Regions from separate parts of the Allobosea sp. P2_B12 genome, predicted to be linked through region 1. Evidence: riboswitches for the same ligand, from Rfam matches in the RefSeq annotation. Region 1 holds a riboswitch; each other region holds the start of a gene.
What was found. Region 1 has a riboswitch for thiamine pyrophosphate ahead of AC1DYU_RS25670 (LuxE/PaaK family acyltransferase). Riboswitches for the same ligand answer to the same signal wherever they lie in the genome.
Positions count from the first base shown of each region.

Region 2: it holds a riboswitch for thiamine pyrophosphate, as region 1 does, so the genes downstream of both, thiC (phosphomethylpyrimidine synthase ThiC) here and AC1DYU_RS25670 (LuxE/PaaK family acyltransferase) in region 1, are expected to answer to the same signal.
Region 3: it holds a riboswitch for thiamine pyrophosphate, as region 1 does, so the genes downstream of both, thiO (glycine oxidase ThiO) here and AC1DYU_RS25670 (LuxE/PaaK family acyltransferase) in region 1, are expected to answer to the same signal.

Region 1 is NZ_JBFUDG010000019.1:22,803-32,098, forward strand. Features, by position in the region: gene AC1DYU_RS25640 (xanthine dehydrogenase family protein molybdopterin-binding subunit) at 1-1,561, shown strand, start outside; gene AC1DYU_RS25645 (SDR family oxidoreductase) at 1,515-2,282, opposite strand; gene AC1DYU_RS25650 (ABC transporter substrate-binding protein) at 2,293-3,234, opposite strand; gene AC1DYU_RS25655 (ABC transporter permease) at 3,404-4,153, opposite strand; gene AC1DYU_RS25660 (ABC transporter ATP-binding protein) at 4,150-4,914, opposite strand; gene AC1DYU_RS25665 (acyl-CoA reductase) at 4,904-6,355, opposite strand; gene AC1DYU_RS25670 (LuxE/PaaK family acyltransferase) at 6,358-7,407, opposite strand; TPP riboswitch at 7,540-7,667, opposite strand; gene AC1DYU_RS25675 (hypothetical protein) at 7,798-8,007, shown strand; gene AC1DYU_RS25680 (hypothetical protein) at 8,041-8,313, shown strand; gene AC1DYU_RS25685 (hypothetical protein) at 8,530-8,904, opposite strand; gene AC1DYU_RS25690 (hypothetical protein) at 8,955-9,194, opposite strand; partial or broken gene AC1DYU_RS25695 (transposase) at 9,193-9,296, shown strand, end outside.
Region 2 is NZ_JBFUDG010000005.1:232,801-243,198, reverse strand. Features, by position in the region: gene AC1DYU_RS14780 (M48 family metallopeptidase) at 1-104, opposite strand, end outside; gene AC1DYU_RS14775 (hydroxyethylthiazole kinase) at 170-916, opposite strand; gene thiC (phosphomethylpyrimidine synthase ThiC) at 913-2,805, opposite strand; TPP riboswitch at 2,883-2,986, opposite strand; gene AC1DYU_RS14765 (hypothetical protein) at 3,024-3,221, opposite strand; gene AC1DYU_RS14760 (hypothetical protein) at 3,310-3,606, opposite strand; gene AC1DYU_RS14755 (OmpA family protein) at 3,754-4,839, opposite strand; gene AC1DYU_RS14750 (DUF1127 domain-containing protein) at 6,107-6,391, shown strand; gene AC1DYU_RS14745 (tetratricopeptide repeat protein) at 6,441-7,781, shown strand; gene AC1DYU_RS14740 (polysaccharide deacetylase family protein) at 7,935-8,834, opposite strand; gene AC1DYU_RS14735 (dipeptide ABC transporter ATP-binding protein) at 8,849-10,398, opposite strand, start outside.
Region 3 is NZ_JBFUDG010000006.1:113,498-123,895, forward strand. Features, by position in the region: gene AC1DYU_RS16000 (hydroxymethylglutaryl-CoA reductase, degradative) at 1-677, opposite strand, end outside; gene AC1DYU_RS16005 (aminotransferase-like domain-containing protein) at 823-2,208, shown strand; gene AC1DYU_RS16010 (patatin-like phospholipase family protein) at 2,387-3,508, opposite strand; gene AC1DYU_RS16015 (mandelate racemase/muconate lactonizing enzyme family protein) at 3,821-4,939, shown strand; gene AC1DYU_RS16020 (M15 family metallopeptidase) at 4,946-5,650, opposite strand; TPP riboswitch at 5,749-5,850, shown strand; gene thiO (glycine oxidase ThiO) at 5,964-6,959, shown strand; gene thiS (sulfur carrier protein ThiS) at 6,943-7,140, shown strand; gene AC1DYU_RS16035 (thiazole synthase) at 7,143-7,931, shown strand; gene AC1DYU_RS16040 (thiamine phosphate synthase) at 7,946-8,560, shown strand; gene AC1DYU_RS16045 (Rdx family protein) at 8,702-9,016, opposite strand; gene AC1DYU_RS16050 (IclR family transcriptional regulator) at 9,112-9,930, opposite strand; gene AC1DYU_RS16055 (ABC transporter ATP-binding protein) at 10,110-10,398, shown strand, end outside.

The DNA.
Region 1 (9,296 bases):
GCTCTGGGCCGCGCGCAAGCTCGGCCGGCCGGTGCGCTGGAGCGCCGAGCGCATCGAGGATTTCACCGGCGGTATTCACAGTCGCGACAATGTCAGCACGGCGAAACTCGCGCTCGACCGGAAGGGGCGCTTTCTCGCGCTCGCAGTCGAGACGATCGGCAATCTCGGTGCCTATGTCTCCTCGCTGGGGCCGGGAAGCTCGACCAATGCGCCCGCTGCCGCCATGGGCGGGCTCTACGACATTCCGGCGATGACGATGGATGTGCGCGGCGTCGTCACCAACACCGCCCCGATCGATGCCTATCGCGGCGCCGGCAAGCCCGAGGCGAACTACCTGATCGAACGCCTGATCGAAAAGGCGGCCCATAAGCTCCGCATCGACCCGGCCGAGTTGCGCCAGCGCAACTTCATCCGCAGATTCCCTCACCGCTCCGCCTTCGGCACCACGATCGACTGCGGCACCTTTGGCGAAAATCTCGACCAAGTGCTGCTGGCCGCAGACCGGGCGGGCTTTCCCGCCCGTAAGCGCGCGGCGAAGAAGCGCGGCAAGCTGCGCGGCTTCGGCATCGGCTGCTTCCTGGAAACCTCGCGCGGCCAGCCCAATGAGGAAGCCTGGCTGCGCATGCGCGATGACGGCACCATCGACATGGCGGTCGGCACGCAGTCCAACGGCCAGGGCCACGAGACCTCCTTCGCCCAGGTCGCGTCGGCCAAGCTCGGTCTGCCGGTCGAGACGTTCAATCTCGTCCAGGCCGACACGACCCGCGTCCCGCGCGGCGGCGGCCATGGCGGCGCCCGCTCGCTCCACCTCGGCGGCACAGCGCTGGTGATGGCGGCCGACGACCTGATCGCCAAGGCAAAGCCGATCGCGGCGCAGTTGCTGCAGGTGGGCGCAGACGAACTCACCTTCGAGAACGGCGGCTTCCATGCCGCGGCTGGGCCGGACGGACTGCAGCGCGAGATCGACCTGTTCGCCGTGGCAAGGCATGTGCTCGACAGCACCGGCACAGGGCTGGAAAGCCATGGCGACAATGTCTGCGACATCATCACCTTTCCAAACGGAGCGCAGGTCGCCGAGGTCGAGATCGACCCGGAGACGGGCGCCATCTCACTGGAGCGCTATGTCGCGGTCGACGATTACGGCACGCTGGTCAATCCATTGCTGACCGAAAGCCAGGTTCATGGCGGGCTGGCGCAGGGCATCGGCCAGGCGCTGCTGGAGGAGGCGGTCTACGATCCCGATTCCGGGCAGTTGCTCAGCGCGACCTTCATGGACTACGCCATGCCTCGCGCCGACGACCTGCCATTCTTCGACCTCGCCATGGTCGAGGTGCCGACCAAGGCCAACCCGCTCGGCGTCAAGGGCTCCGGCCAGGCCGGCTGCATCGGCGCGCCGCAGACGGTGATGAACGCCGTGCTCGACGCGCTGCGCCCGCTCGGCGTCACCCATCTCGACATGCCGGCCACCCCCGCCCGGATCTGGCGCGCGATCCGCGATGCGCAAGCTCAAAGCCTTAAGCCATCACCAGCCCGCCATCGACATGCAGCGTCTGGCCGGTGACGAAGCCGCTCCAGTCGGAGGCCAGGAACAGCACCGGGCCGGCCACATCCTCCGGCGTCGCGATCCGGCCGAGCGGCGTCTGCGCGATCAGCATGTCCTTCACCGCCTCGCGCGTCCCTCTGCTGGCGTCGGTCGGATAAACCAGGCCGGGCGCGACGCAATTGACCCGGATACCGAGCGGTCCGAGTTCCGTCGCCAGATTGCGGCTGAAGCCGATCAGCGCGGCCTTGGCGGTGGTGTAGTCGTGATAGGCGATGCTCGGGCGCGCCACGAGGTCGCTCGCCATGTTGACGATCGCCCCCCTGCCCCGCTGCCGCATCAAGGGCAGCACGGCCTGGCAGACATGATAGGTTGCTTTCAACGCGCCATCGATTTGCGCCTGATAGGCCGACCACGGCGTCTCCCAGAACCGCGCCCGGTCGTCGGGGTCGAAGACATAAGGCGCAAAGGCGTTGTTGACGACGGCGTCGATCCGCCCAGCCTCCTCGCCGATGCGCGCCACCATCGCCTCGACCTCGTCGGGCACGGTAACGTCGGCCGCGATCGCCAGCGCATTGCCACCCGCCGCCCGGCAAGCCTCGACGACCGCCTGCGCCGCCGCCTCACTGCGCCGGTAATTCACGATCACCAGCCCACCCTCGGCGGCGAATGCTTTTGCGAGCGCGGCGCCGATGCCCCGGCTCGCCCCCGTGACGAGGATGGTTTTGTCGCGGAATTTCATCGGCATTGCCTCAAGGGATCAAATCCGACTTCACGACCTGCGCGATATCGATCGGCTTCACGATCAGCCCCAGCGTGTGGAAGGTATCGGCGCCCTTCTGCATCAGCTCCGGATCGAAATGGCCGAGACCCTTAGCGGCCGTCGTCGGCGACACCGTCGAGATGTTGCGCAATTTGATGATCTCGAGATTGAGCGTCTCGTCGCGGCCGTTGATCGCCCGTGTTACCGCGACCTTGGCGGCTTCCTCGGGCTTGGCGATCATCCAGGCGGCGCTGTCGCGATAGGCTTCGAGGAAGCGCTTTAGCAGCGGCTTCTTCGCCTCATAGGTCGCCTGCGTCACGACGAAGATGTCGCTCGGCAGGTTGAGATGGTCCTTCACCTCGATGACGTCGAAATCGGCCAGCCCCTTCGACTTCGCCACCAGCAGCCCGGTATCGGTTGCGGCTGTGGCATCGACCTGGCCCTGGATCAGCGGAGCGAAGTTGAGCAGCCCGGTGACCTCGATGGTCGCATCCTTCTCGGTGAGGCCGACCTGATGCAGCAGCACCTGCAGGTTTTGCCGCGTACCGCTCGACAGGCTGTAGACGCCGATGCGCTTGCCCTTGAGATCGGCCGGGCCCCTGATGCCGTTGGCCTTGGGCGCGACGACGTTGAAGACATTCTGCGGATAGATATTGTAGATCGCGACGAGCTTCTCGCCCTTGTCGAGCGCGAGATAGAGCGCGGCCGGATCGGTGAAGGCGATGTCGGCCTGGCCGGTCAGCATGGTCTGGATCGCCGAGCCCCCGCCGGTGCCCGGCACATAGCCGAGATCGATGCCCTTGGCCTTGAAGAAGCCCTTGTCGGGCTCGGCCAGCAGATTGGTGATCTCGCTGATCGGCTGGCTCCAGCCCGCGACGGTGACCTTGTCGAGGGTCTGGGCTTGGGCAGACGCGCCGATGAACATCGCCATGAAAGCGGTCGCTATCCCCCAAGCCCTCATCCTGAGGAGCCGCGAAGCGGCGTCTCGAAGGATGCTCCAGATGGTGCGGGAGCCTCCTAAAGCATCCTTCGAGACGGCCCTGCGGGCCTCCTCAGGATGAGGGCTCATGGGGCTGAACCGGCAAATCGAAGACATCGGCCTATCCTTTCAGATGGTGGCGCAGCAGCAGCCGCTCGGCCAGGAGCGCGGCCTGGTAGAAGACCATGCCGAGCAGCGTGATCACGATGAAGAGCGCAAACATCAGGCTCGAATCCATCACGCTCTGGGCGGCGATGATCGAGGCGCCGAGCCCGGCCCGGCCGCCAATGAACTCACCGACGACGGCCCCGACCAGCGCCAATACGACCGCGACGCGAAGCCCGGCGAGGATGACCGGCAGGGCGCTCGGCAGCTTCAGCCGCAGCAGCGTCTGGAGCCGGCTGGCGCCGAGCATGCGGAAGAGTTCGCGCCTGGACGGATCGACCTGGGCGAGCCCCGTCAGCGTGTTCTCCATCAGCGGGAAGAAGCAGATCAGCGCGGTGATCACCACCGTCGGCGTCATGCCGAAGCCGAACCAGACGATGAAGAGCGGCCCGAGCGCGAGCTTGGGCACGACCTGGCTGGCGACGATATAGGGGTGCAGCAGCCGGCGCAGGAAGCTGGCCTCAGCCAGCAGGAAGCCGGTTCCGAGCCCCACGGCGCAGCCGAGCGCCAGACCCAGCGCCATCTCGGTGGCGGTGATCCGCAGATGCGGCCAAAGACGCCCGGTCACGATCTCGCTCCACAAAGTCGCGAAGACAGCGGACGGCGCCGGTACGATCAGCGCCGGCACGCCGCCGAGCCGGCACCAGGCTTCCCATGCGGCGAGCAGGGCAAGCAGCAAGAGGGCCGAGGCGAGGCGGGCCATCATGGCGCTGCGTCCATCGCCTGCCGTAACTCCCGGCAAAGCGCGTTGAACGGCTGGGCGTAGCGCATCTCGCGCCGGCGCGGGCGCGGCAAGTCGATGGAAAGATCGTGATGCAGCCGGCCCACCGCCATGATCGCGACCCGGTCGGCGAGATAGACGGCCTCGGTGATGTCATGAGTGACGAAGAGCACGGTCGTCGCATGCAGCGCACAGAGCGCCAGCAGATCATCCTGAAGCTCCTCCCGCGTCAGCGCATCGAGCGCCGCGAAGGGCTCGTCGAGCAGCAGCAGATCCGGTTCCGTAATCAGCGCGCGGGCCACCGCGACCCGGCTCTGCTGCCCGCCCGAAAGCTGTCCCGGATGGCGCTCTCCATAGACGCCGAGCCCGACCCGTTCGAGCAGGGCCCGGGCCTTGTCGCGATCCTGCGCAGTCGGCCGGCGCTTCAGCGACACCGGCAGGAGCACATTGTCGATGACGCTGAGCCAATCGAGCAGCGTCGGCTGCTGGAAGACGAATCCGATGCGCGCACCCGGCCCCGTCAGTGCCGCGCCATCGATCCGGACGCTGCCCTGGTCCGGCGCAATCAGCCCGGCCGCCAGCTTCAGCAGTGTGGTCTTGCCGCTGCCGCTGCGGCCGACCAGGCAATGAAAGGCGCCGCGCGGGATCGCCCAGACGACGCGGTCGACGATGACCGGCTCCGCGCCATAGCGGAAACTCGCCCGCTCGATTGCGACAAAGCTATCCTTTGCCGGCTCAATCGACATAATCAGCGAAACCTTCGGCGGCGAGTTCGGCCGATTGCTCGATCTCGGTGATCGTCACGAGGTCGAGCAGGTTGAAGCGCCCGTCATTGTGCCAGCCGGCTTCGGGCGCGGTCATCCGCCCGAAGGCCGAGATCCGCGTCACGCCGGCCTCGCCCAGCAAGGCCGCGATCCGGAACAATTCCTCGGGTGCAGCCGCAACCGCCGCGCTCTGCAGGAAGGCCCGGAACGGCACGATCAACGGAATGACATCGTCCAGCCTGTCGACGGCAACGATCTTGAGTGTGCGGTTCAGCCCGCTCGGCGCCAGCGGCTCGGCCTCTTCGACCAGAACGACGCTCCAGGGATCGGCGGCATCGCCGAGCACGACCCGGCCCTCCCCGTCGAAGGCGCGCATCTCCTCGGCATTCCGCCAGGAGGCGACGCCGGCGGCCTCCGCCACCGACAGCGCCCGGCGCGGATGCCGGCGCGCGAAGCCCGCCAGCTCGCGCGAGACCTGCTCGGCGAAATCGCGCGGTGAAACCTTGCCGCCGCGTTCGACGAACAGCATCTGCGGCGCGTAGCAACCCTGCTGCTCGTAACGGATCACATCATGGGCGACGAGCCGCGCGAGCGGCCCGGCCCGGCGTGTGTCGAGCGCGTCGCCTGAGACCAGCCCGAAGCCGATCTTGTAACCATGGGCTAAGAAGCGCGCGGTCACCGGCGCGCGATCCCGGATCGCCGCCAGCGCTGCATTTCCGCCGAACGCAACGACCGTGTCCGCCTCGTTCAGCCAGACCTGCTCGCTCTGCGCATCGCCGCCCTTCCACCAGACGATGGCCATGCACTCGCCAAGCTTCGGGTCGATCTCGGCCAGGACTTTCGCGAACCAGCCCGCCAGCAGCGGCTCGGCGCTCGCGACCTTGCCGATCGTGCCCGCCTTGACCAGCAGCCCCGAGATCAGGCTCCACAGCGGCAGGCCGGGCACATTGCCGGCCCATATATGCAGCAGCAGCTCCGGCCCATAGGCCCGCGTGAAGCCGCCCTTCATCGCCGGCTGGAAAGCGTCGAGCAGGCCCGGATTGGCGAAATCCTCGGCGAGGAAGCGCTGCAATTGCGGTGCGCGAAAGGTCCTGAGATAGCCGGAAAGTCCGAGCCGCACCGTCTCGGCATCATATCCGGTCACGATTGGCAGCACAGCTTCCGCCTTGCGCCGCCAGGGGTCGTCGCGGTCGAGCAGCCGCGCCACGGCCTTGTCGATTGTGGCGACGATCTGCGCGACGGAGAGCGTCTTCAGATACGCCCGCGCATTCTCCCGAACACGGACGGCCAGCGCGAGGCTCTGCGCCTCGCTGAGCACCGGCACGGAGACCTGCGCGCTCTCGCCCCAGGCGGCAAAGTCGAGCACGCGCCATTCGACCTCCTCGGTCGACAATCCCGGCAGATGCCCGGCGAACTCGGTCACGGCTAACCCCGCGCCGCCTTCAGGAACTCGGCGACGGCGAGCGAACAGCCCCTGGAATCCGCCCCGTCAACGCGGCCGAGCAGCCTGAAGCCGCCTTCGACCATGATGCCGGCATCCTCGGTCAGGATCGCCGAGACGCAGTTGAAATGAGCGAGGTCGTGATGCACCAGCACACCCGTCGAACCCTCGGGCAGGTCCCGCCCGCTCACGGGATCGACGACCCGGCTGCGGATCCAGTGCGGCCCGGACTTCACCGGCGGGCAGGTCGCATTGCCGTCATCGTAGAACTGCGTGCTGAGCTCGGTCATGCCGTACATGTTGATGCAGGCGCTGCGCGGCACGCCGAGCGCGTCCGAGAGCGCATCATAGAACGCATCGGCGCCCATCTCGCGCGACTGCCCCTTGAATCCGCCGGTATCGAGGATGCGGCTTCCCTCGGGCAGGGCAAAGCGCCGCCCTTCCGCCGCCAGCGCATCGAGCAGATGCACGAAGCTGTAGCTCGCGCCGAGCAGCGCATAGGGCTGCCCCGAGGCCTGCGCCCGCTCCAGCGCCGCGATCAGCCGGGCCAGGTCGAGACCATCCGCCCCGATGAAGCCTTCGCTGGCCGCTGTTCCGCACTCCCGCTTCGCCAGCGCCAGATAATGCGCCAGAGACGAGTTCGGCATCGCCTCCTCGTCGGGGAAGAGGATGCCCATCTCGATCCGCTCCAGCCCTTTCATCAAGCGCGCGCGGAAATTCACCAGCATCGAGCGGTCGTAGACGGAAAGCGTCGGGTGATAGCTGCAGCCCCGGACGCCCCCTTGCGTCGTGCCGCTCGTCATGAAGACGCGCTCTGCCCTCTCGGTCTGGCTGCAGCTCAGCGTCAGATCCTTGAAGGCGGTGATCGGCACGGCGGGAATGTCGCGCCAGTCGCGGACGGTCAGCGTGGTGCGCCCACGCTGGATGGCGAAGCGCCGATAGGGCTGGTTGTGGGCGAACTGGTAGGCGAAGACGTCGAGCGCCACGCGCTCGAAATCCGCCTCGCTCGCCGCGTCGCGGTCGATGAAGGCCAACAAGGCCTCTATGATCTCAGCTTCCGTCACGTCCAGCCACGCCTTCCCGAAAGGCACCCATGGTCCGGCGACATGCCTTGCACGGGGCCTGAGAATCCGGCCTTCGGCGCGAGTTTGGAAAAGGGGCAGCTGCCCGCCCGATGTCCCGCATCCCTACGCCGGTATGAACCGGATCAGGTTCGGAGGGTCACCGCGTCGTCCGGATTTGGCCCGAACCGGCGGAATCTCAGCCTCCTAGCGAGGCCCCCCTGGGAACGCCATCAGCATGACGGCGCGCATGCGGCGATGTCAAGAATGGCCGCCCGCGCCGCGGGCATGGCCAAAGCTCGCCGATGAAACATTGCGGGTGCGACGCGCGTTGTCGAAGCAAACCCGCCAAGGAAACGAAACATGGAACTTCCGCAGGACGTGCCTCTCGTCGTGATCGCCAGCGAGGACGAATATCAGGAAGCGCTGGCAAAAATCCGCGCCGCCAGCGTCCTGCCGGCCGGCACGCCAGAAACGATCGAGGCCGCGGGTCTCGTCGCCGCGGTTCGTGCATGGGAGCACGAGCACGGCGCCGAATCCGGCACGCCGGCCAGCAACGTACCCGCGCACTGAGCCGGGGCAGTCACCCATCCAGGGAGATCTCACATGGATAGGACCCGCGAAAACCCCACGCTGCTCGTCGAGGACGACGGGCGTCGCATCGCCGAAGCAGAGGGCGCCGCGGCGAGCCATCAGACCAGCCCGCAGACCAATGTTCACGACGAAGGCAGCGATGCCAACGATACGGCCGACGGCCTGACGGAATCCGAAGAGGCGGTACGTCACGCGGCCGAGGATATTCCGACGGGTCAACGCCCCGAAGGCCAGGCCGACACAGTCCCCGTCTTCGATCGCGGATCGCTGCCGCCAAAGGTCTGACGTCACCGGCCGCTCAGGCCGCTCCATCGGAGCCTGAGCGAAGCAAATCGGCGTAAGATTAAGATAGGGGAAGTGGCGGACAGGGAGGGATTGTCCAAATTTTCCAGAGAATTCAGCAAAATCAATGGCTTGAGAGCCGCGAATTTCGATCGTGTGTACCACTCCTGTGACCCGCCGTCGAGCCAGCGAAGGGGTTTCGTGGAGAGCCTCTAATGGCTATCGAGAATAATTATACTCACCGTAAATCTCGATAAGCAGCCCCCCGGTCTCTTCTACGAAATTGAGCTCGTTGATTTCCGGAAGGTACTCAACAAGGAACTCATTCGGCTGGGGCAGCATTTTGCCGTGGCAGCGCAGCGTCGAAGGGCCTGATCGAGGACCGCCGGCATTGTCGAACGTGCAGGACCAACCGGACGCCTTCACGTAGTCGTAAAACGGCTTGAGATTGCCCAGCCGATGTTCCGTGCCGTCCAGATGAACCTTGACTTGGGTTGCTACAGGAAAGTCCATCTGGCGCCATTTGATGCGCGGTGTTTGCGCCGTGGCGGTGGACGCCGCCAGGCAGGCCGCGAGGATGAAGGGCATGCGCATGCTGGGCCTCTTGTGATCCAGTTGAGTTGGGCTTGGAGCGTGATGGTCGTTCAGTCGTAGATGACCGCGAACAGATCGCTGAAAGGCTTCCCCTTCCACGCGTTGCTGTTCATACTGGCCAGGCTGAAGCTGCGTCCATCCGGGTTGACGGTCCATTGGATTGAGACAGGCTCGCCGACCGACCAATAGGCGTCCTCCGCCCAGGCTGTGACGTGCTCCCCGAAAACTCGGCCAGTCCGAACTGGAATTTTCCACTTATGATCCCGGGATCGGGACGAGGAGAGTTCCATGAAGGCATCGAAGTTCACCGAGGCGCAGATCGCGTTCGTTTTGAAGCAGGCTGAGAGTGGCGTGCCGATCGCAGAGGTCTGTCGGAAAGCCGGGATTTCGGA
Region 2 (10,398 bases), on a different contig from region 1:
CGCGCGCTTGCCCGGCGCTTGACCGCCACGGGATAGAGCATGCCGCCATGGGGCACCTCGATCCGCTCCGGATCGGGCTTGCGCTTGAACAAAGAGAGCCGCATCGGCCGCGATTGTGCGGGATTCGTCGCCAATGCGGAAGAGGCTTGTCGAGATCGCAGCGTCGCGCTCAGCCCATGCGGGCGGCAAGCGTCGCTTCGTCGAGGGTTGCCAGCGCATCGACGAGATGCATCGCGAAGCTGCCGGGCCCGGCGCTGCGCTGCGCTGCGATCTCGCCGGCAATGCCGAAGGCCGTCAGCGCCGCGCCGGCCGCCAGTCCTAGATCAGGCTCCACGGCGCAGCAGGCCGCGACCAGCGCACTCGATGCACAGCCGAGCCCGGTGACCTTCGTCATCCAGGGATGGCCGTGAGCGATCTCGAACCGGCCGGACGGCGCCTCGATCCGGTCGATCGCGCCCGTGGTGATGCGGGTCGTGCCTGGCGTCGTGGCGAGCAGCGGCGCGAGCGCCGCCATCTCGGCCGCGTTGCCGCGTACGACGGCGCCGGGCAGGCGCAGTATGTCCGCGGCCAGCCGCATCCGCAGCGGCGACAGTTCGACGAAGACCGGGTCGAGGACCAGCGGCTTGCCGTATTCCTGCGCCACCTCCAGCAGCTTCGGGATGGCGCGTTCGCCCTCAGAGCTGATCGTGCCGAGATTGATCAGGATCGCGCCGGCGCCCGCCGCCACCGCCGCGACCTCGTCGGGATGAACAGCCATCGAGGGGATGGCCCCGAAGGCGAGCAGCATGTTGGCGGTGACGTTTTGCGCCACCGTGTTGGTCAGGCAATGCACGCGCGGCCGCTGCTCCGTCACGCGCGACAGCACGCGCGCGACGGTTTTCGTATCGAGGCCGAGGCTGCCGGCGGTCAGGCTCATTCGGCAGCGGGCAGATACAACTTGCCGGCCTTGTCGAGGAATTCCTGAGACTTCACCGCCATACCCTCGCTCGCCATAGCTTCGAGATTGGCGCGCTCATTGTCGCTCATCGCCAGCACCTCGGCGCGCAGATCCTGGGTGATCTTCATCGAGCAGAATTTCGGCCCGCACATCGAGCAGAAATGCGCGACCTTGTGAGCGTCCTTCGGCAAGGTCTCGTCGTGGTAGCTGCGCGCCGTATCGGGGTCGAGCGCCAGATTGAACTGGTCCTCCCAGCGGAAATCGAAGCGGGCGCGGCTGACCGCGTCGTCCCTGATCTTGGCCGCCGGATGCCCCTTGGCGAGATCGGCGGCGTGGGCTGCGATCCGGTAGGTGATGACGCCGGTCTTGACGTCGTCGCGGTTGGGCAAGCCGAGATGCTCCTTGGGCGTGACGTAGCAGAGCATGGCGCAGCCATACCAGCCGATCATCGCCGCGCCGATGCCCGAGGTGATGTGGTCATAGCCCGGCGCGATGTCGGTGGTCAGCGGTCCCAGCGTGTAGAAGGGCGCCTCGCCGCATTCGCGGAGCTGCTTGTCCATGTTTTCCTTGATCTTGTGCATCGGCACATGGCCGGGGCCCTCGATCATGACCTGGCAGCCCTTCTTCCAGGCGACCTGCGTGAGTTCGCCCAGCGTCTCCAGCTCGGCGAACTGGGCGCGGTCATTGGCGTCGGCGATCGAGCCCGGCCGCAGGCCGTCGCCGAGCGAGAACGAGACATCGTATTTGCGCATGATGTCGCAGATCTCGTCGAAGCGCTCGTAGAGGAAGCTCTCCTTGTGATGCGCCAGGCACCAGCGCGCCATGATGGAGCCGCCGCGCGAGACGATGCCGGTGACGCGGCTGGCCGTCAGCGGGACATAAGGCAGCCGCACGCCAGCGTGGATGGTGAAGTAGTCGACGCCCTGCTCGGCCTGCTCGATCAGCGTGTCCTTGAAGACCTCCCAGTCGAGCTTGATCGGATCGCCGCCGACCTTCTCCAGCGCCTGGTAGATCGGCACCGTTCCGATCGGGACCGGCGAGTTGCGCATGATCCAGGAGCGGATGTTGTGGATGTTGCGGCCGGTGGACAAATCCATGACCGTATCGGCGCCCCAGCGGATCGCCCAGACCAGCTTCTCGACCTCCTCGGCCGCGCCTGAGGTCACCGCCGAATTGCCGATATTGGCGTTGATCTTGACCAGGAAGTTGCGGCCGATCGCCATCGGCTCGAGTTCGGGATGGTTGATGTTGGCCGGGATGATGGCGCGTCCGCGCGCGATCTCGCTGCGGACGAATTCGGGCGTGACGAACTCCGGCACCGAGGCGCCGAAGCTCTCGCCATCGGCATGGCGCTCGCGCGCGCCCTCCAGCATCGCGGCGCGGCCGAGATTTTCGCGATGCGCGACATAGATCATCTCGGGCGTGATGATGCCGGCGCGGGCGAATTCGTATTGCGTCGCCATCTGGCCGGCACGCGCCGTCAGCACCGGGCGCTCCGCCGGACAGGCCGGGACCGTCTGCTCGGGCGAGATGTTGCCGTTGTCGGCGGCCGTCACCGCCCGCCCCGGCACCGTGTCGAAGCCACGCGCCGCCAACCAGCCGCGCCTGACCTGCGGCAGACCGGCATTCAGGTCGATCGTCACGTCGATCTCGGTGAAGGGACCCGAGGGATCATAGATTCGGACCGCCGGCTCGGAATCGGTCGTCAGCACGACCTCGCGGAACGGCACCCGGATCGAGGCGTCTTCCGGCGTCGGCACGTAGATCTTGCGCGAGCCGATGATCGGCCCGGTGGTGACGCCGGTCGGCGCGCCGAAAGTGCGGGCGGCGCGGGCATTGTCTTTTGGAGGTTTGGTGTGGGTGTTCATGGGATCTCCGCCTTGGTTCAAGGGTCAGGAGATCCGGCGTCGAAGCGGTTCAAGCGCTGTGATGCGGACGCAGATATGACGGCGCCGCGTTCCAGTCCCTCCGCCGGTATGACCCGGATCAGGTTCGATGGGTTCGGCCTGACGGCCATCTCAGCTCTTGCGAGCACCCCTCGGAACGATCCGAAGATTAGGCGGGTCAATGACGATACGCAACCGCCTCAGGCGGTGATGTCGACGGCCTGTCCCTGGCCAGCCGGCAAGCTCGCCTGGGCCTGTTCGACACTTTCCTGCAGCAAAGCGACGACTGCCTGGTCGGACGCCGCCTGCTGACGCAGCATTTCGGTCTGCAGAGCCTGCTGCGTCGAAGTGGCTTGCGCCACGGCGAAGCTCTGCGCGATGGCTAGGGAATCACTCATGAACACGCCTCCTGCCGCTGGCATAGGCTGAGGACATTGAGCGATCGTAAATCAGGACCGACGAAGGCGTTCTTTCTGCCCAATGCCCTCAGGGCGCGATGATCGACTGGACAGGACGGGGCATTGGCACCTCGCGCTCCGGCCGGGGCTGCGCGATGTGCGCCTGCTGGCGACGCTCGATCCGGCCACGGGCCATGGCGCTTTCGACAAGGACTGCATCGGGATCGATCCTTACAGGCGCGGGGGCGACCGTCGCTGCGGGGATGTGCGGGCGAGACATCGGTGGCAACGGAGCCACCACCATGGTTTGCGCCGTGGCGATGGCCGGGATGGCGACCATGCCGGTCAACAGGGCACCGGCCAACAGGTTGCTGTGAACATGCATCGGCTTACTCCTTTGTCATCCTCACCCCATGGCCCGAAATGGCCTTGTTTTGGATGAAACGACGCGAGCGCCTTGGTGGTTCCACAGGTGCGGCATCAAAAAGGCCGCCTCGCGGCGGCCTTTTCCTTGTCGTCTGGATTTGCCCGATCAGCCGCCCTGGCCGGCCAGCAGCGGCGTGATGCGCCGGAGCGTGACGCGACGGTTCTGGCGTTCGGCCTCCTGCGTCGGGACCTTGAGATATTGCTCGCCATAGCCCTGCGTCGTCAGGTTCTCAGGTGGCACGCCGAAATCCTTCGTCAGGATTTCGGCGACGGACTGGGCCCGACTATCCGAGAGCGACAGGTTGTCGACGTCGGGGCCGACGGCGTCGGTATGGCCCTCGACCAGGAAGACCTCGTTCGGAGAGCGCTGCAGCGCCCGGCGGATCGATTCCGCGATGACCGACAGGCGCTGCGCCTGACCGGCCGGGACAGCCCAGGAGCCCGACTCGAAGGTCACGGTGTCGATGTCGACGCTACGCATCCGGGCGCGCAAATCCGGCGAATAGCGGACTTCGTCGAGCGTGTAGCGTCGCGGGATCGGCGCGACCGGCGGCGAGACCATGGTCTCGTAGATCAGCTCCTGGTCGGCCTGTTCGGCATCGACGATGTAGCGCTCGCGCGGGATGCGCAGCGCGGGCCGTTCGAGCACGACGATCTCGTCCGAGAAACGATCGCTTGGCCGGTCGCGCCGGGTGTTGTCGATGATGATGACCTCGCGCCCTTCGCGGTCGAGCCGGGTGCGCCGGATCAGGCGTCCGTCGGCGTCGGTCACGGTGACGATGCGGCTGCCGTCGGCGCGCTCGAAGACGGTGCGGTTCTCGTCGCCGCGCCGCTCGGTGCGGCCTTCCAGGCCGAGATCGCGGAAGCGCTGCGACTCGTCGCGGCGGATGATCGTCCGGTCGTCGTCGCGGATGATGGTGCGGCCGGGCTCGCGGATGATGGTGACGTCGCCTTCGCGCCGCTCCTCGCGGCGGCCGCGCACATCCTCGAGCCGATTGGCGCCTTGCGTCGCCATGATGCCGCCGATCACGCCGGCACCGATCCCGATGGCAGCGGCGCCACCGAGCCCGATACCGCCGCGGCGGCCCTGACGCGGGTCCGCGGCCGGCGGCTGGCCGGGGGCGGAAGGCTGGCCGGGGGCCAGCGCGGGAGCGGGAGCAGAAGGCTGGCCGGGAGCCGTGCCAGGAGCCACCGGAGGGGCGGCCTGCGTCTGGCCAGGGCGAGGCTGGCCGTCACGCGGCGGGGGCGGAGCACCGGGTACCCTGCCCGCTGGCGGGACGGCTGGTGCGGTCTGCGGCGCTGGAGCAGGAGCGGCCGAGGGCTGTGTCGGCGCTGCTGGCGGAGGAGCGGCCTGCGCCGGGGCCGGCGGCACGGGTGCTGACTGGGTCTGGGGCGCCGGGGCCGGCGCCGTGCGCGGCGCGGCCGGGGCGCCGGGCCGAGCCGGCGCGGGTTGCGGGGCTGTGCTCCGCGGCGCCGCCGGCACAGAAGGAGCGGGGGCGGGCTGCGGTGCGCGCTGGGCGGGAGCCGCGGCCGGGGGAACCGGGCGTGCGGGATCGGCACCCGGCGGACGCGGCGGCGTCGGACGGACAGTAGGTTCGCCAGTCGCGGGCGGCACGGGTATCGGCCGGGCGGCGGGCTGGCCCGGAGCGGGAGCAACTGGCGCGGTGATCGGCGGCGCGGCGCGCGGCATCGGCGGGTCGCGCCGGGGCTCTGGCGCGGCGCTGGGTGGCGCGGATGGCGGTGGCGCAGCCTGTGCCGGCACCGGAGGACGCGGGGCCGCGGGCGGAGCCGCAGACGGGGCTGGAGGCGCAGCCGGGCGCTGCACCGCGGGAGGCGGACCGGCCGGAGACGGCGCGCGCGGAGCCGGCGCACCGGGCGCCGCGGGAGCGCCGGGAGCACGCGGACCGCCAGGCGCACGCTCACGGCGCGGTTGGCCAGGCTGATCATCGGCCGGCGGAGGCGCCTGGGCGAGCTCGAAGGATGGGGGGAGTATTGTCGCGGGAGCCGCAAAGCCGCCTTGCGACAGGACGACCGCGGGGAGGATGGTCCCGACCAGAAGCCAGTTCTTGCTGCGCGTCATGATGTCCATTTCCTGTTCAACTGCGAGCAAGAACGCACCGGATGCGCTGAACCCGTCCTGAACCAAAAACGGCGGAAATCGGGCTTGGTTCCCCCCTGCTGCTGATTTGCCAGCGTCACGCCAGACCTGGGGGGATCGCGCCCGGGCGGGGGCGGACGCCTTTCCGGCTGTACCGCGCGGAACAGGCAAGCGCCGCCTCGCCCCGTAAATCCTCCTCCGACAGCAACGCTCCATTCCGGGGCGTGCGACGTTCGAAGGACCCACCATCATGTATGCTTCCAGACACGACGACGATTGCATGGGCTGCGCCGGGCCGGCGCGGCAGGCGTGCAAAGTCCGGCCCAGCATCCGGCCTCTTGCTCCCGCCCTCTCAACCGGCTTGGCCCGCACCTCGGCCCTGACCTCGGCCCTGCTCGGCGACCAGCTCCGCTTCGAGGTCAACGGACCTTTCGACGGCGACAACGCCGAACCGAGGCGTTCCAACTGGGTCTCGCGCCTCCGCGCCGGCCTCGCCGCTTTCCGCCACAAAGCTGCGGAGCGGCGGCGCAATCGCCAGATCGCCCGCGAATTGTCTGTGCTCGACGACCGCACGCTCCGGGATATCGGCCTCAGCCGGTTCGATATCGACGCGGCGATCGCCCGCACGCGGCGGGGCGGGCGCTGACGCGGCCCGCACACCCGCATATCCCCAACCCATCCAAGGTATCAGACCGATGTTTTCCCAAGACCATCACGGCAACGCGCTTTCGGGCGCGAGCCACGCCGCAGCCGACGCCTTTTCACAGGCGGTCTCCCAGTTCGCGATCTTCTCTGGCGACCCCGTCGGCGCTGGCGAAGCGATCATCCAGGACGAGCCCGACTGCGTCATGGCGCATGCGCTCCATGCCTGGCTCTATCTGCTCGGCACTGAGCCGGCCGCCATTCCGGTCGCGCAACTGACGATCGAGCGGGCGCTGAAGCTGCCGGCGACGACACGCGAGCGCGGCCATCTCGCAGCGCTCGCCCATCTCAGCGAGGGGCGCTGGCACGAGGCCTCGCGCGTCATCGAGGATGTCGCGATCGAGAACCCGCGCGACCTGCTTGCCTTGATCGCAGGCCACCAGCTCGACTTCTTCACCGGCAATGCCCGGCTGTTGAAGAACCGCATCGCGCGGGCCCTGCCGGCCTGGTCGCCGGACATGGCCTCGCATCACGCCATGCTCGGCATGCACGCCTTCGGACTCGAGGAGAACGGCGAATACGCTCTCGCCGAGAAGCAGGGCCGCGCTGCGCTCGCCGCCGCGCCGGCCGATGGCTGGGCCCGTCATGCGGTGGCGCATGTGCTGGAGATGCAGGGGCGTCACGACGAGGGCATCGCCTTCATGCGCGACGACATCGCGACCTGGACGCAAGGAAGCTTCCTCGCGGTCCACAACTGGTGGCATCTGGCGCTGTATCACCTCGAACTCGGCCAGATCGACGAGGTCCTGGCTCTGGTCGATGGGCCGATCTTCGGCGGCATGCCGGTGCAGATGCTGGAGCTGATCGACGCCTCTGCGATGCTGTGGCGGCTGCATCTGCGCGGGATCGATGTCGGCGAGCGCTGGACCCGGCTCGCGGAGCAGTATCAGGCGCGCTGGTCGGCGGGGCTCTACGCCTTCAACGATCTGCATGCGCTGATGGCCTTCATCGGCGCCGGTCGGCGCGACCTCGTCGAGGCGGTGCTGGCGCAGCAGCCTGTCGCGGCGCTCTCGGCTAGCGACAATGCCGGCTTCAGCGGCGATGTCGGCTATCCGCTGATGCGGGCCTTCACGGCCTTCGGCGAGAGGCGCTATGCCGAGGCGGTTCGGCTGATCCGGCCGGTGCGCCATATCGCGGCGCGCTTCGGCGGCAGCAACGCCCAGCGCGACGTGATCGAGCTGACGCTGATCGAGGCCGCGCTACGGGCGCGCGACGAGCCGCTGGCCCGCGCGCTGGCCGGAGAGCGGCTGGCTGCCAAGCATGAAAGCCCGCTGGCGCGGCTCTTCGCCAAGCGCGCCGGGCTGACCATCGCGGAGGCGCCGCTGGTGGCGTAGCCTTCCCCAGCGACCCACACGCGCCGTCATCCCGGACGCAGCGAAGCGGAGATCCGGGATCCATGCCTGAACCGTTTAGGAATGGATCCCGGATCGGCGCGGCTTCGCCGCTTGTCCGGGATGACAGCGCATCTCAGAGCCGGCGCAACAATTCTAAATGCCGGATTCCGCCTTCACGAAGGCAGCGATCTCGGCGTGGCTGGCGAACCAGACATCCGGCATTTCCTTGATATGCGCGATCAGCTTCTCGAGGATCCAGATGCGCGAGCGATAGGTGATGACATGCGGGTGCATGGTCAGAAGGAACAGCCCGCCCTCCTCATAGGCGCGGTCGAACTCGCGGCGGAAGATGTCGAACACGACCTCAGGCGCCGTGTAGGGCCGCAGCGCCTGGAAGCGGTTCATGTTGAAATAGACCGCGTCGTCGCGAATCCATTCGACCGGCAATTCGACCATGCCGGTCGGCTCGCCCTTCTCGACGATCTCGTAGGGATCGTCGTCGGCAAACAGCGATGAATCGTAGAGCAGGCCGAGTTCGCGCTCGATCGCCAGGGTCACCTCCGAGAAATCCCAGGATGGCGTGCGCATGCCGACCGGGCGGACGCCGGTGATCTTCTCCAGCGTGTCGGCGGAGCGCAGATGCAATTCGCGCTCGGCATCGGGAGGAACTGCAGTGTTGACCTCGTGGATCCAGCCATGCAGGCCGATCTCGTGGCCCTCGGCGATGACGCGGCGCTGTTCGTCGGGATAGAGCAAGGCGGTGACGGCCGGCACGAAGAAGGTCGCCTGGATGTCCTCCTTCTTCATCAGGTCGAGGATGCGGGGCATGCCGACGCGGTTGCCGTACTGGCCCCAGGACAGCCGCCCGACCGACTTTCCGCCATCGCGCAATTCGTTGGTCTCATGGTCGACGTCGAAGGAGAGCGCCACCGCGCAGCGCGCGCCATTCTTCCACTTGGCCGGCTTGAGATTGCGGCCGGCGCGGACGCGGTCGACCTTGGCGCGCCAGGTCTCTTCGGGCCACTGCCAGGGCAGGAGTTCGGGTTCGGACATCATGGCTCTCCTTGTCAGGCGACCGGCAGCACCGGCACCGCCGCCAGCAGGCGCTTCGTGTAGGCGTCGCGCGGGTTGTCGTAGACCTCGCCGGCCGGGCCGCTCTCGACGATGCGGCCACGGTGCATGATCGCAACGCGATCGCAAAGATGGCGCACCACCGAGAGGTCGTGGGAGATGAAGAGCAGCGTCAGGCCGAGCTCCTGGCGCAGGCGGATCAGCAGGTTGATGATCTGCGCCTGGATGGAGACGTCGAGCGAGGCCACGGGCTCGTCGCAGACCACGACATCGGGCTGCATGGCGAGCGCGCGCGCGATCGCGACGCGCTGGCGCTGGCCGCCGGAGAACTGGTGCGGGTAGCGCCCGGCGAAGGCGGGATCGAGCCCGACGGCGGCGAGCCATTGCGCGACATAGGTTCCGGCTTCCGCGCGGCTGACGAGTCCATGGGCGAGCGGGCCTTCACTGATGCTGTCGCCGATGCGCATGCGCGGGTTGAGCGAGGCGAAAGGGTCCTGGAAGATCGTCTGGATGCGCGTCGTGATCTTGTGGGGCCGATCCCCCTCGCTCATCACATGCTCGCCGTCGAGCAGGACATGGCCGCTGTCGGGCGCGTAGATGCCGGCGACCATGCGGCCGAGCGTCGACTTGCCGCTGCCGGATTCGCCGACCAGCCCCAGCGCCTCGCCGCGCGCGATCGACAGGCTGACCGCATCGACCGCCTGCACCAGCGGCAGCGGGCCGGCGACTCCAAGCTTCTGCCCGAGCAGGCGCAGCACGCCGGATTTGCGCTGGAAACGCTTGCCAACATTCTCGATGACGACATAGGGCAGATCGGCGCTGCGCTTGCCCGATTCCGCCTGACGCGGCAAGCGTGGCGGCGGGGCCGCATCCGTGCCGGCGCCGCGCGCCAGCAAGGCGCCGGGCTTGGCCCGCGAGGGCAGCGAGTCGAGCAGCCCCTGCGTGTAGGGGTGCTGCGGCCTGGTCAGCACATCAAGCACAGGGCCGGCCTCGACGATCTTGCCGTAGCGCATGACGCAGACATGGTCGGCGATCGAGGCGACGGTGGCGAGGTCGTGGCTGATCCAGATCAGGGCGGTGCCGAGTTCGGCCACAAGCTCCTTCATTTCGGCGAGGATCTCGGCCTGGATCGAGACGTCGAGCGCGGTGGTCGGCTCGTCGCAGATGATCAGCCTCGGCCGGTGCAAAAGCGCGATCGCGATCGCGACGCGCTGGCGCATGCCGCCGGAGAACTGGTGCGGATAGAAGTCGATCTTGGTCTCGGGATCGGGGATGCGGACCTGGGCCAGCGCCGCGATCGAACGCTGCCGGCGTTCCGCGCCCGAGACGTTCTCATGGGCCTCCAAGGCCAGGCCGATCTGCGCGCCGATGGTCAGCATCGGGTTCAGCGTCATCATCGGGTCCTGGAAGACCATCGAGATCGCCTTGCCGCGAATGGCGCGCAGCTCCGCCGGCGGCAGGCCGACGAGTTCGCGACCCTCCAGCTTGATCGAGCCATGCTCGATGTGGCCGGGCTGGTCGATCAGCCCGATGATCGAGAAGCCGG
Region 3 (10,398 bases), on a different contig from region 1:
GACAGGATGCGCAGCCGCACCGTGCCGCCGGTGATGCGCTCGACGATCGGAGCGACCGTCTCGGCCATGGTGTTGACGGTGTTGGCGCCCATCGCGTCGCGCACATCGACCAGGAGATGCATCACCACGATCGGCCCGCGCGGCGTCTGCGGGAAGACATGCACCTCGATGTCGCGGCAGCCGCCGCCGAGCGAGATCAGCACCTTATCCCGGGCATTGGCGGCCGCGACGATTTCGTCGCGCGCCGACAGCAGCTTGTGGCGCGCGCCCTCGGGATCGCTGATGCCGATGAGCTGCACCTGCGCGCGCATGATCGGCAGGCTGCTGGAGGTCAGGAAGCCACCCGAGCCGCGTGCGATCCGGGCCATGTAGGATGCGGCTGCGACGACCGAGGGCTCCTCGACCGCCATCGGGATCAGGTAATCCTTGCCGTTGACGGTGAAGTTCGTCGCGATGCCCAGTGGCAGCTCGAAGGTGCCGACGACGTTCTCGATCATGCCGTTGGCGAGCGTCAGCGGCAGCGCTCCAGGCGTCGCCAGCAGGGCGCGGTCGCTGGCCGAGAGGCCGGCTGCTGCAACGGCCTGGTCGAGCCGCTCCAGGCACGACAGGTTGCGGTAGTTCTCGATGCGCGAATTCACGGATCGCGCATCGTCGGCGCGCGCCTCAGCCGTCGTCATGGGGATTTCCTCCGCCCGCATTGGGGCTTGTCGCCTGCTTGTTGGTTGACAGGCTCTCGCAAAGGCCCAAGAGGAACAAGGCACAATTACCCGTACGATCCCATTCCGCGTACCAGTCGATCGACTGGTACAATCGGAGGCCGCGATGGACGATGGCACCGAAGGCAGCCGCACAGACCGCATCATTTCGCGCATCGCCCGTGCGATCGAGGCCGGTCAGTCCCCGCCTGGCCGGCGCATGCCGTCGCTGCGTGCGGCGGCACTCGAATATGGTGTCTCCAAGAACACCATGGTCGAGGCCTATGACCGTCTGGTCGCGCTCGGACGGCTGGAGGCGCGCCCGGGCTCGGGCTTCTATGTCCGGGCCGCCGGCCGCAACGCGATCGAGGCGCCGCCGGCTCACATGACGGAGGCGATCGACATCGTCTCGCTGCTGCGGGAGCAATTGCGCCAGACCCATCCCGTCCGCGTCGGGGATGGCCGCCCCCCGGCGTCATGGACCGAGGATTCCGAACTCGGCCGGCACCTGCGCCTCAAGACCGGCAAGGGCGAACGGCCGATCGAGCATGGCTATGGCGATCCGCTCGGCTATGGCCCCTTACGGGCGCAGATCGGGCTGATGCTGGCCGAGCGCGGGGTGCATGTCGCGCCGGAGCAGGTCCTGCTCACCTTCGGCATCAATCATGGCCTCGACCTGATCATCCGGCATCTGCTGCAGCCGGGCGACACGGTGCTGGTCGACAGCCCCGGCTATTATCCGCTCTTCGGCAAGCTCAAGCTGGCGCGGGTCGAGATCGTCGGCGTCAAGCGCTTGCCCGACGGTCCCGATCTCGACGACCTATCGCTGCAGATCGCCCGGCACGCGCCAAAAGCCTTCTTCACGCAATCGGTGGCGCATAATCCCACCGGCGGGTCGATCGCGCTGCCGGTGGCGCATCGCCTGCTGCAGATCGCGGCGAAGCATGATCTCATCGTCGTGGAGGACGATGTCTTCGCCGATGCGGTGCCGGCGGGCCTGCCGCGCCTGGCGGCGCTCGACCAGCTCGAACGCGTGATCTATCTCGGCACCTTCTCGAAAACGCTCTCGGCCAGCCTGCGCGTCGGCTATGTCGCCGCCAGCCCAGGCGTCAGCCGGGCGTTGACGGACATGAAGATGCTGACCGTGGTCAACAGCTCTGGCTATCTGGAGCGGATGGTCAGTGAGCTGATCGCCAGCGGGCAGTACCGGCACCATCTCAAGCGCCTGCGCGAGCGCATCGAGCGGGCGACCGCGCGCACGCTGCAGAACCTCGACCGGCTCGGCCTCCCGATCTTCGCAGCCCCGACCGGCGGCTATTATCTCTGGGCCGATTTCGAGCCCGGCCTTGACGATCTGGAGCTGGCGCGCCTCGCCTCGGAGCAGGGCATCTTCATCGCGCCCGGCACGGTCTTCTTCCCCGATCGCCAGCAGACGCGGCCGGGAATGCGGGTCAACATCGCTTATGGCGACGACACGCGCCTGATCGCGTTCCTGCAGCAGAGCCTGGCCTGACCAGGCCATGCAGGGCTGTTGAAATGAACAGATGCGTCAACGCGCCGAACGCTTCAGCGCCGCCTGAACACGGCGATCGCAGCCGCGACGATTGCCGCCCGTCTGAGGCAGGCTCTGTCCTAGCGGAAAGCGCTTCCAGGTCAGGCGCGCTTCGCCACCTGGAATGGGGCAGCCAGCTTTAAATCCGCGACAGCGAGCCAAATGTCTGGGCGCCGATCGCACGGCCTGTCTCGAACAGGCTCTTCATCTCGGTCGGCCGGAACTGGAAGGGGTCGACGGCTTCCGGCGTTGTTTCCGGCAGCGCGATGAGCTGGAAGCGCGCGCCCGTCTGCGCGGCTTTTGCCTCGGCCTCGCGGACCGAGCTGTAGAGCAGTTGCCGGATCAGTTGCGACACGCCCCGGCGCGCCAGCGTCAGGGTGTTCGCGGCGTCGCTGCGCAGCGCGGCATCCCGGCTGACATGCCCGTTGGCGATGACCCAGACCCGGGCCCGCCCGGCGCCTTTCGCGGGCAACATGAAGGATTCCAGGGGCGTCGGCGTCTTCACGGCGCCGTCGCCATGGAGCGAACTGGTGTTCCGCCTGCGGTCGTTGACATGCACGGGCTCGACCAGGCCGGGAACCGCCACCGACGCGATCAGGATATCGACATAGTCGCCCCGCCTGTTCTCGCTGGCCGTCGCGATCACGCCCATATCCCAGAACACCGACTTGCCGAGCGTCATGTCGGTCGTCACGACGTAAAGCCGCCGACCCGCCTTGTGCGCGGCAGCGACCTCGTCGAGAAGGTCATCGGTGATCAATTCCATCAGGAGACGGCGCAGCGGGGCCGGGTCGTACAGACCCGAGCCGATGATCGTCTTGACGCCGTTGGAGCGGAACACGTCGCGCGTCCGCGTCGTCGTATAGACCTGCTCCAGCAGGCCATCATGGCCCTTGCCCAGGAAGGCCGGCGTCGCCTGCAGCGCACCTGTCGAGACGCCCGCGACGACGTCGAAGACGGGCCGCTTTCCACTGGCAGACCAGGCGCTGAGGACGCCTGCGCCGAAGGCGCCGTCCGCGCCTCCGCTCGTCAGGATTAGAACGTCGCTGCCGCCGGAGCGAAGCGGCTTCGGCGTCGCTGCCGGCAGGCTCCCTGACGACGCATAGAAACCTGCCGCGACGACGGCCTCATCTGCGTTCAGGACAATGTCGCGGTGCGTGCAGGCCGACAGGAAGACCAGCGCGGCGATCGCAAGAAGCCGAAAGCCTCTCGCACCAACCGTCACTGCTGCGCCCGGGCCGGCATGTTCGAGCGCGTTCATCTTCGACGCTTTCGCTGAAGGGGCTGTCGTGGCGGGCCTTGGTTGTCGCTGAAGGCGGCGGCGCATAGGAGACATGCTTCCCGGCCGAACCATGACGGCAGCGTTACAATTTGTAATCGACCAGCAACATGGACCCGCAGTGATCCGTCGCCGTGATCGCCGCATGCCACGCGCCATCGTCCGGTCGGCCTTTTCGGCAGGTCGCCCCCTGCGGCGACGGCCGTTGAAGCGGCTGGCATCCTGTGGTCGAACTCGTCGCAACAAGCCGTCGCGGTCGATCCCTGGCCGCGAGCGGAGGCCGGGAGGACCACCATGCGCATCGCCAGTATCGAACCCTTCATCCTGCACATCCCGGTGACGGGCGGTTCGATCGCAGATTCGACGCACCGCATCAGCCATTGGGGCGTGGTCGGCACCAAGATCGTCACCGAGGATGGGCTGGAGGGCTACGGCTTCACCGGCACCCATGCCGATCTGCCCTCCGACAGGCTGATCACATCCTGTATCCGCGACTGCTACGCCCCGCTGCTGATCGGCGAGGATGCCTCCGAGATCAGCCGGCTCTGGCTGAAGCTTGCCCGTCAACCGGCCCTGCAATGGGTCGGCCGCGCCGGCATCACCCAGCTTGCGCTGGCGGCGGTGGATATCGCGCTGTGGGATCTCAAGGCGAAGAAGGCCGGCGTCCCGCTTTGGCACCTGCTCGGCGGCGCGACCAAGCCCAGGCTGGAGGCCTACAACACCGATATCGGCTGGCTCTCGATTCCCAAGGACCAGCTCGTCGATGGCTGCCGAATGGCGGTCGAGCGCGATGGCTTTCACCGCATCAAGGTCAAGGTCGGCCATGCCGATCCCGGCATCGATATCGGCCGTCTGGAAGCGGTGCGGCAGGCGGTCGGCTCCCATGTCAGCCTCGCCATCGACGGCAACGGCAAATGGGATCTGCCGACCTGCAAGCGCTTCTGCGCGCGGGCCGAGCCGCTCGACATCTTCTGGTTCGAGGAGCCGCTCTGGTATGACGATGTCGGCTCGCATGCGGCGCTCGCCCGCTCGACCTCGATCCCCGTCGCGCTCGGCGAGCAGTTGTACTCGCTCGACGCTTTCCGCAGCTTCATCACGGCCGACGCGATCCATTATGTCCAGCCCGACGTGACCCGGCTCGGCGGTATCACCGAATACATCCAGGTCGCCGATCTCGCGCTCGCCAGCCGCCTGCCGGTCGCGCCCCATGCCGGCGAGATGAGCCAGGTCCATGTCCATCTCGCCTACTGGCACCAGGCGACGCCGGTGCTCGAATACATCCCCTGGATCAAGGACGCCTTCGTCGAGCCGGCCAATGTCGTCGATGGCTGTTTCCTGAAACCCCAGCAACCGGGCGCCGGCACGACGCCGACAGCCGACGCCATCGCACGCTTCGCCAAATCGCTGAGCTGACGCCGGCTATTTCGCCTCGGCCGCGATCGGAACATCGTAACTGGGCGCGCGCGCCGCGCCCTTGAAGCCGAAATGCCACCATTCGCGTGAATAGGCGGCGAAACCCTGCGCCTTGAAGGCGGCGGCCAACCTGCGCCGGTTGGCGGCTGCCATCTCGCCGACTTCGCGGCTGGCACCGGCCGAGCTCGGGTCGAAGCGGTCGAAGGGCGTGCCGAAATCCAGGGCCGAAGCATTGCCGGCACCGTCGACCGCCTCGGCGCCGGCATCCACCGCCGTGCCCTTCGAATGCGAGGACGTCGCGGCGATATAGCCGAGCGCGAAAAGCTCCCGCTTGTCGATGCGCGGATAGTAGTCGCTCTTGCGGGCCTGGTCGGTCTCGTCAGCCGCCCAGGCGGCGAAAGCCGAGACGGCGCGTTGCGGTCGGTAGCAGTCATAGACGATAAGCCGCCAGCCCGAGCGCGCCAGCACGCCTGCGACCCGCGCCAGCGCCTCGGCGGTCTCCTGCTTCAGCCAGCATTCGGGCGCGCCATAGCCCGCCACCGGCCGCCCGGTGAAATTCTCGGCGCCGGCATAGCGGATCTCCTGCCGGATCGCCTTGCTCACCTCAGCAAGACGCACGAAGCCCGGCGGCAGCGTCGTCGCGAGGCAAGACCCGCCCAGGACGAGCGCCAGTCCGGGTACGGCAAGGCGGGGCAGGAGATGTCGGCTCATCGTGCCTGCAGATATCGCGGGAAAAGCCCCGACCGGCAATCGTGGGCGCGTGGCCGCAGTGACTGGCTTGCCCCTGCGAGCCGGCAGTTCTACAACTCACCCGTCCGTTGGGGTGCCCACAAGGCTGAGAGGCGTTCGATCGCCAACCCATCGAACCTGATCCGGGTAATGCCGGCGAAGGGAACGGTTCAGGCTCGTCGCTGTCTTCGGCACGCCATCGCCGTTGTCTTCCCGGTCAAGTGGGAATGGCATGTCCGATTCGTCCGCACAGCCGAGGCCGCCCCAGCGCCTGAAGACCGGCGCAGGCAAACCCGTGCATGTCGGCATCATCGGTGCCGGCGTCGTCGGTCTCGCCTGCGCGGCCGAGTTGCTGGCTCGCGGCGCGACGGTCACGCTGCATGAGCGCGGCGCCTTCGCGGGCGAGCGGGCCTGTTCCTGGTTCGCCGGCGGCATGCTCGCGCCCTGGTGCGAGGGCGAGAGCGCCGAGGAGCCCGTGATCCGCCTCGGGCAGGAGGCTGCTGGCTGGTGGGAACGCCATGTCGAGGGCGTCGTCCGCAAGGGCACGCTCGTCCTGGCACCGAGCCGCGACCGCAGCGAACTCCGACGCTTCGGCCAGCGCACCTCGCATTTCGTCGAGCTCGATGGCGAGGGGATCGCGGCGCTCGAACCCGATCTCGCCGGCCGCTTCGGCAAGGGGCTGTTCTTCGAAGGCGAGGGGCATCTCGATCCGCGCCAGGCGCTCGCCGGGTTGTCGCAGCATGTGCTGGCGGCCGGCGCGCAGATCCATTTCGGCAGCGAGGCGAGGGCGGCCGACATTGCCGCCGATATCGTGCTCGACTGTCGCGGTCTCTCGGCCCGCGATGCACTGCCCGATCTGCGCGGCGTCAAGGGCGAGATGCTGCTGTTGCGCAGTTGCGATATCACGCTCGCTCGCCCCATCCGCTTGCTGCATCCGCGCATTCCGCTCTATGTCGTGCCGCGCGCGGACGGGCTCTTCATGGTTGGCGCGACCATGATCGAGAGCGCCGACCGCAGTCGCATCTCGGCCCGCTCGATGCTGGAACTGCTCGGCGCGGCTTACGCGCTGCATCCGTCCTTCGGTGAGGCGGAGGTCGTCGAGATCGGCGTCGATGCCCGCCCGGCCTTTCCCGACAACCTGCCCAGGCTGACGCGTCGGGGCCGGGTGATCCATGTCAACGGGCTCTATCGCCACGGCTTCCTGCTCAGCCCCGCCATGGCGCGGCTGGCGGCGGATGCGGTGCTCGATCCAGCCAGTATTCCGGAGATGCTTCATGACGTTGCTGCTTAACGGCGAGCCGCGCGAGGTCGTGGCCGATACGTTGGCACAGGCGCTGGCCGAGCTCGGCTATGCCGGCAAGGTCGTCGCCACCGCCGTCAACGGCGATTTCGTCGCCTCGCGTTTGCGCGAGAGCGTCAGGCTTGCGGATGGCGACCGCATCGAGGTCGTCGCCCCGATGCAGGGCGGCTGATGATGGCCTCATTCTACGGTTTCGAGCCTAAGAGCCGGCTTTTCCTCGGCACGGCGCAATATCCCTCTCCGGCGATCCTGGCCGAGGCCGTCAGGGCCTCGGGCGTCGAGGTCGTCACGGTCTCCCTGCGGCGGGAGGCCGGAGAGGGCGGGACCGGGGAGAGTGCCTGCGGCCAGGCCTTCTGGTCCCTGGTCAAGGAGCTCGGCGTGCGCGTCCTGCCCAACACGGCGGGCTGTCACGGCGTCAAGGAGGCCGTCACCACCGCGCAGATGGCGCGCGAGGTCTTCGGCACCAACTGGATCAAGCTCGAGGTGATCGGCGAGGACGACACGCTCCAGCCGGATGTCGTCGGGCTGATCGAGGCGGCGCGCATCCTCAGCGCCGACGGTTTCGAGGTCTTTCCCTACACCACCGAGGACATCGTCGTCGGCGGCCGCCTGCTCGACGCCGGCTGCGAGGTGCTGATGCCCTGGGGCGCGCCGATCGGCTCGGGCCGGGGCCTCAACAACCCCTATGGCCTGCGCACCATGCGCCAGCATTTCCCGGGCATCCCGCTCGTGGTCGATGCCGGCATCGGCCTGCCCTCCCATGCCGCCCATGCCATGGAACTGGGCTATGACGGCATCCTGCTCAACACGGCCGTCGCCAGGGCAGGCGATCCCGCCTTGATGGCCAAGGCTTTCGCCAGCGCGATCGAGGCCGGTCGTCAGGCCTTTGAAGCGCAGCCGATCGAGGCGCGCGACATGGCCGCTCCCTCCACCCCCGTCATGGGCAAGGCGTTTCTATCATGAGCAAGGCTGCCGTCATGAAGCTCGACCCGTTCTACCCGATCTTCGACAGCGCCGACTGGCTCGCGCGCATGCTGCCGCTTGGCATCAAGCTCGTGCAGTTGCGCATCAAGGACAAAACCGAGACCGAGACCGCGCGCGAGATCGCCCGGGCCAGGACGCTTTGCGCGGAGGCCGATTGCGTCCTCGTCGTCAACGACTACTGGCATCTGGCGATCGAGGAGGGCTGCGACTTCGTCCATCTCGGCCAGGAGGATCTCGACGACGCCGATCTCGATGCGATCCGCAAGGCCGGCATGAGGCTCGGCATCAGCAGCCATGACGAGGACGAGTTGGAGCGGGCGCTGGCGACCGAGCCGGACTACGTCGCGCTCGGCCCGGTCTATCCGACGATCCTCAAGGCGATGAAATGGGATCCGCAGGGGCTCGACCGCGTCACGGAGTGGAAGCGCCGCATCGGGAGCATCCCGCTGGTCGGCATCGGCGGCATCTCGCTCGACCGCGCGCCGGGCGTTTTTGCCGCCGGTGCCGACATCGTCGCGGCGGTGACGGACATCACGCTCAACGCCGATCTGGAGGCGCGGGCAAAGGCCTGGATCGCGGCGACGCGGGGTAGAGCGCGTAGCGCCTGAAGGTTCTCTTCCGAACCACCGCTGTCATCCTGGGCTTGACCCGGGATCCATCGTAGAGCGCAGTTCCCTACGATGGATCCCGGAGCTCCGCTTCGCTGCGTCCGGGATGACGGCCGCGCTTTATCTTGATGCGATGGCGGCTCAGACGCTCTCCACCGCCACATGCCCGTCGACATGGCCGAGGCTGCGCTCGGGGTCGAGCCGGTCGCGCACGCGCTGCTTCAGGATCTTCGAATCCGGGAAGCCGCCTTCGGTCTTGCGGTCCCAGATCAGCTCGCCGTCATAGCTGATCTGGAAGACGCCGCCGGTGCGCGGGATCAGCGCGACCTCGCCGAGATCCTGGCCGAAGGTCGAGAGCAGTTCCTGGCCGAGCCACGCGGCGCGCAGCATCCACTGGCACATCGAGCAATAGGTGATGGCGATGCGCGGGGCGGGCTTTGCTGGGGTTTCGGTCATGACGATCTGCCTTCAGGAATGATGCTGCGCCTTCGAAACCATGGTTCTCCGCGTCAGGCAAGCATTCTGCGGCATGACGGATCGGCGCGGGCTGTTCAGCTCGCGATCGCGCTCAGGCTGCGCGAGGGATAGCGCAGCGCCATGTCGAAGGGGTTGAGCCTCGCGCCCAGCGCCTCGGCTTCCGTCTTGAGGATGCTGACGACATTGGCGAGCCGGTCCTCGCGCAGCCGCTCCAGCAGCGTGCCGACGCTGAGCGCTGCGACCGCACGCCCATCCGCGTCGCAGACCGGCACCGCGACGCCGGCCATGCCGGGGATCAGCCCGGTGTTCAGGTTGACCCAGCCCTGGGCGCGGGCCCGGTCGAGCGCATTGCGCAGCGCGGCCTCGTCGAGGAAGCCGCGATCGAGCAGGCGCGGCATGTTGAAGCGGATCACCGCCTCGCGCTCGGCCTCGGGCAGATGTGCCAGCATGGCAAGGCTGCCCTGGCCAAGCCCGAGCGGCACCTTGCCGCCGATGTCGCCGGTGAAGGAGCGGATCGGAAAGGGGCCCTCGATCCGGTCGAGGCAGACCGCGTCATAGCCGTTGCGCACCAGCAGGAAGACGGTGTCGCTCAGCGTCGCCGAGAGCCGCAGCAGCGCCGGCCGCGCCAGGTCGCGCAGGCCACCGGCTTGGCCGGCGCGGGCGGCGAGCACGAAGAACTCCAGGGCCGGCCGATAGCGCTTGCCGCCGGCGACCTGCTCGACGAAGCCCTCCGCCATCAGGTCCCGCAGGGCACGGTGCGCGCTGGGCTGGCCGCAACCGGCGGCGCTGGCGATGTCCTTCAGCCGCATCCCGGCGGCATCGCCCGCCGCGACGATGCGCAGCAGCCGCAAGGCGCGCTGCAGGCTTGATGGGGCATCCGCGGAATCCGGCATGTGTCCTGAAATCAAATGAGTTCGACGCAGAATAAAATTCCATATGAAGAAATTATGTCAATATAAATTCTCCAATGTGAAATCCTTGATTGACGGATTTGTGTCGCCTGCGTCTGCTTGGGTTATCGCAGTTCGGCCTCCGGTTCGATCAGAGCCGGGCGCCCGCATCCGAGGTGCCGATGGGCTTCCTGACGCTGCAATCGCTGAGCAAGGTCTATGGCGAACTCGCCGCCGTGCGCGATGTCGACCTCAGCGTCGCCAAGGGCGAATTCGTCTCGCTGCTCGGACCCTCCGGCTGCGGTAAGACCACGACGCTGCAGATGATCGCCGGCCTCGTCGAACCGACCGGCGGGCGCATCACGCTGGACGGCCGCGACATCACCCACGAAAAACCCAACAGGCGCGGGCTCGGCATCGTCTTCCAGAGCTATGCCCTGTTCCCGCATATGACGGTGGCTGAGAACGTCG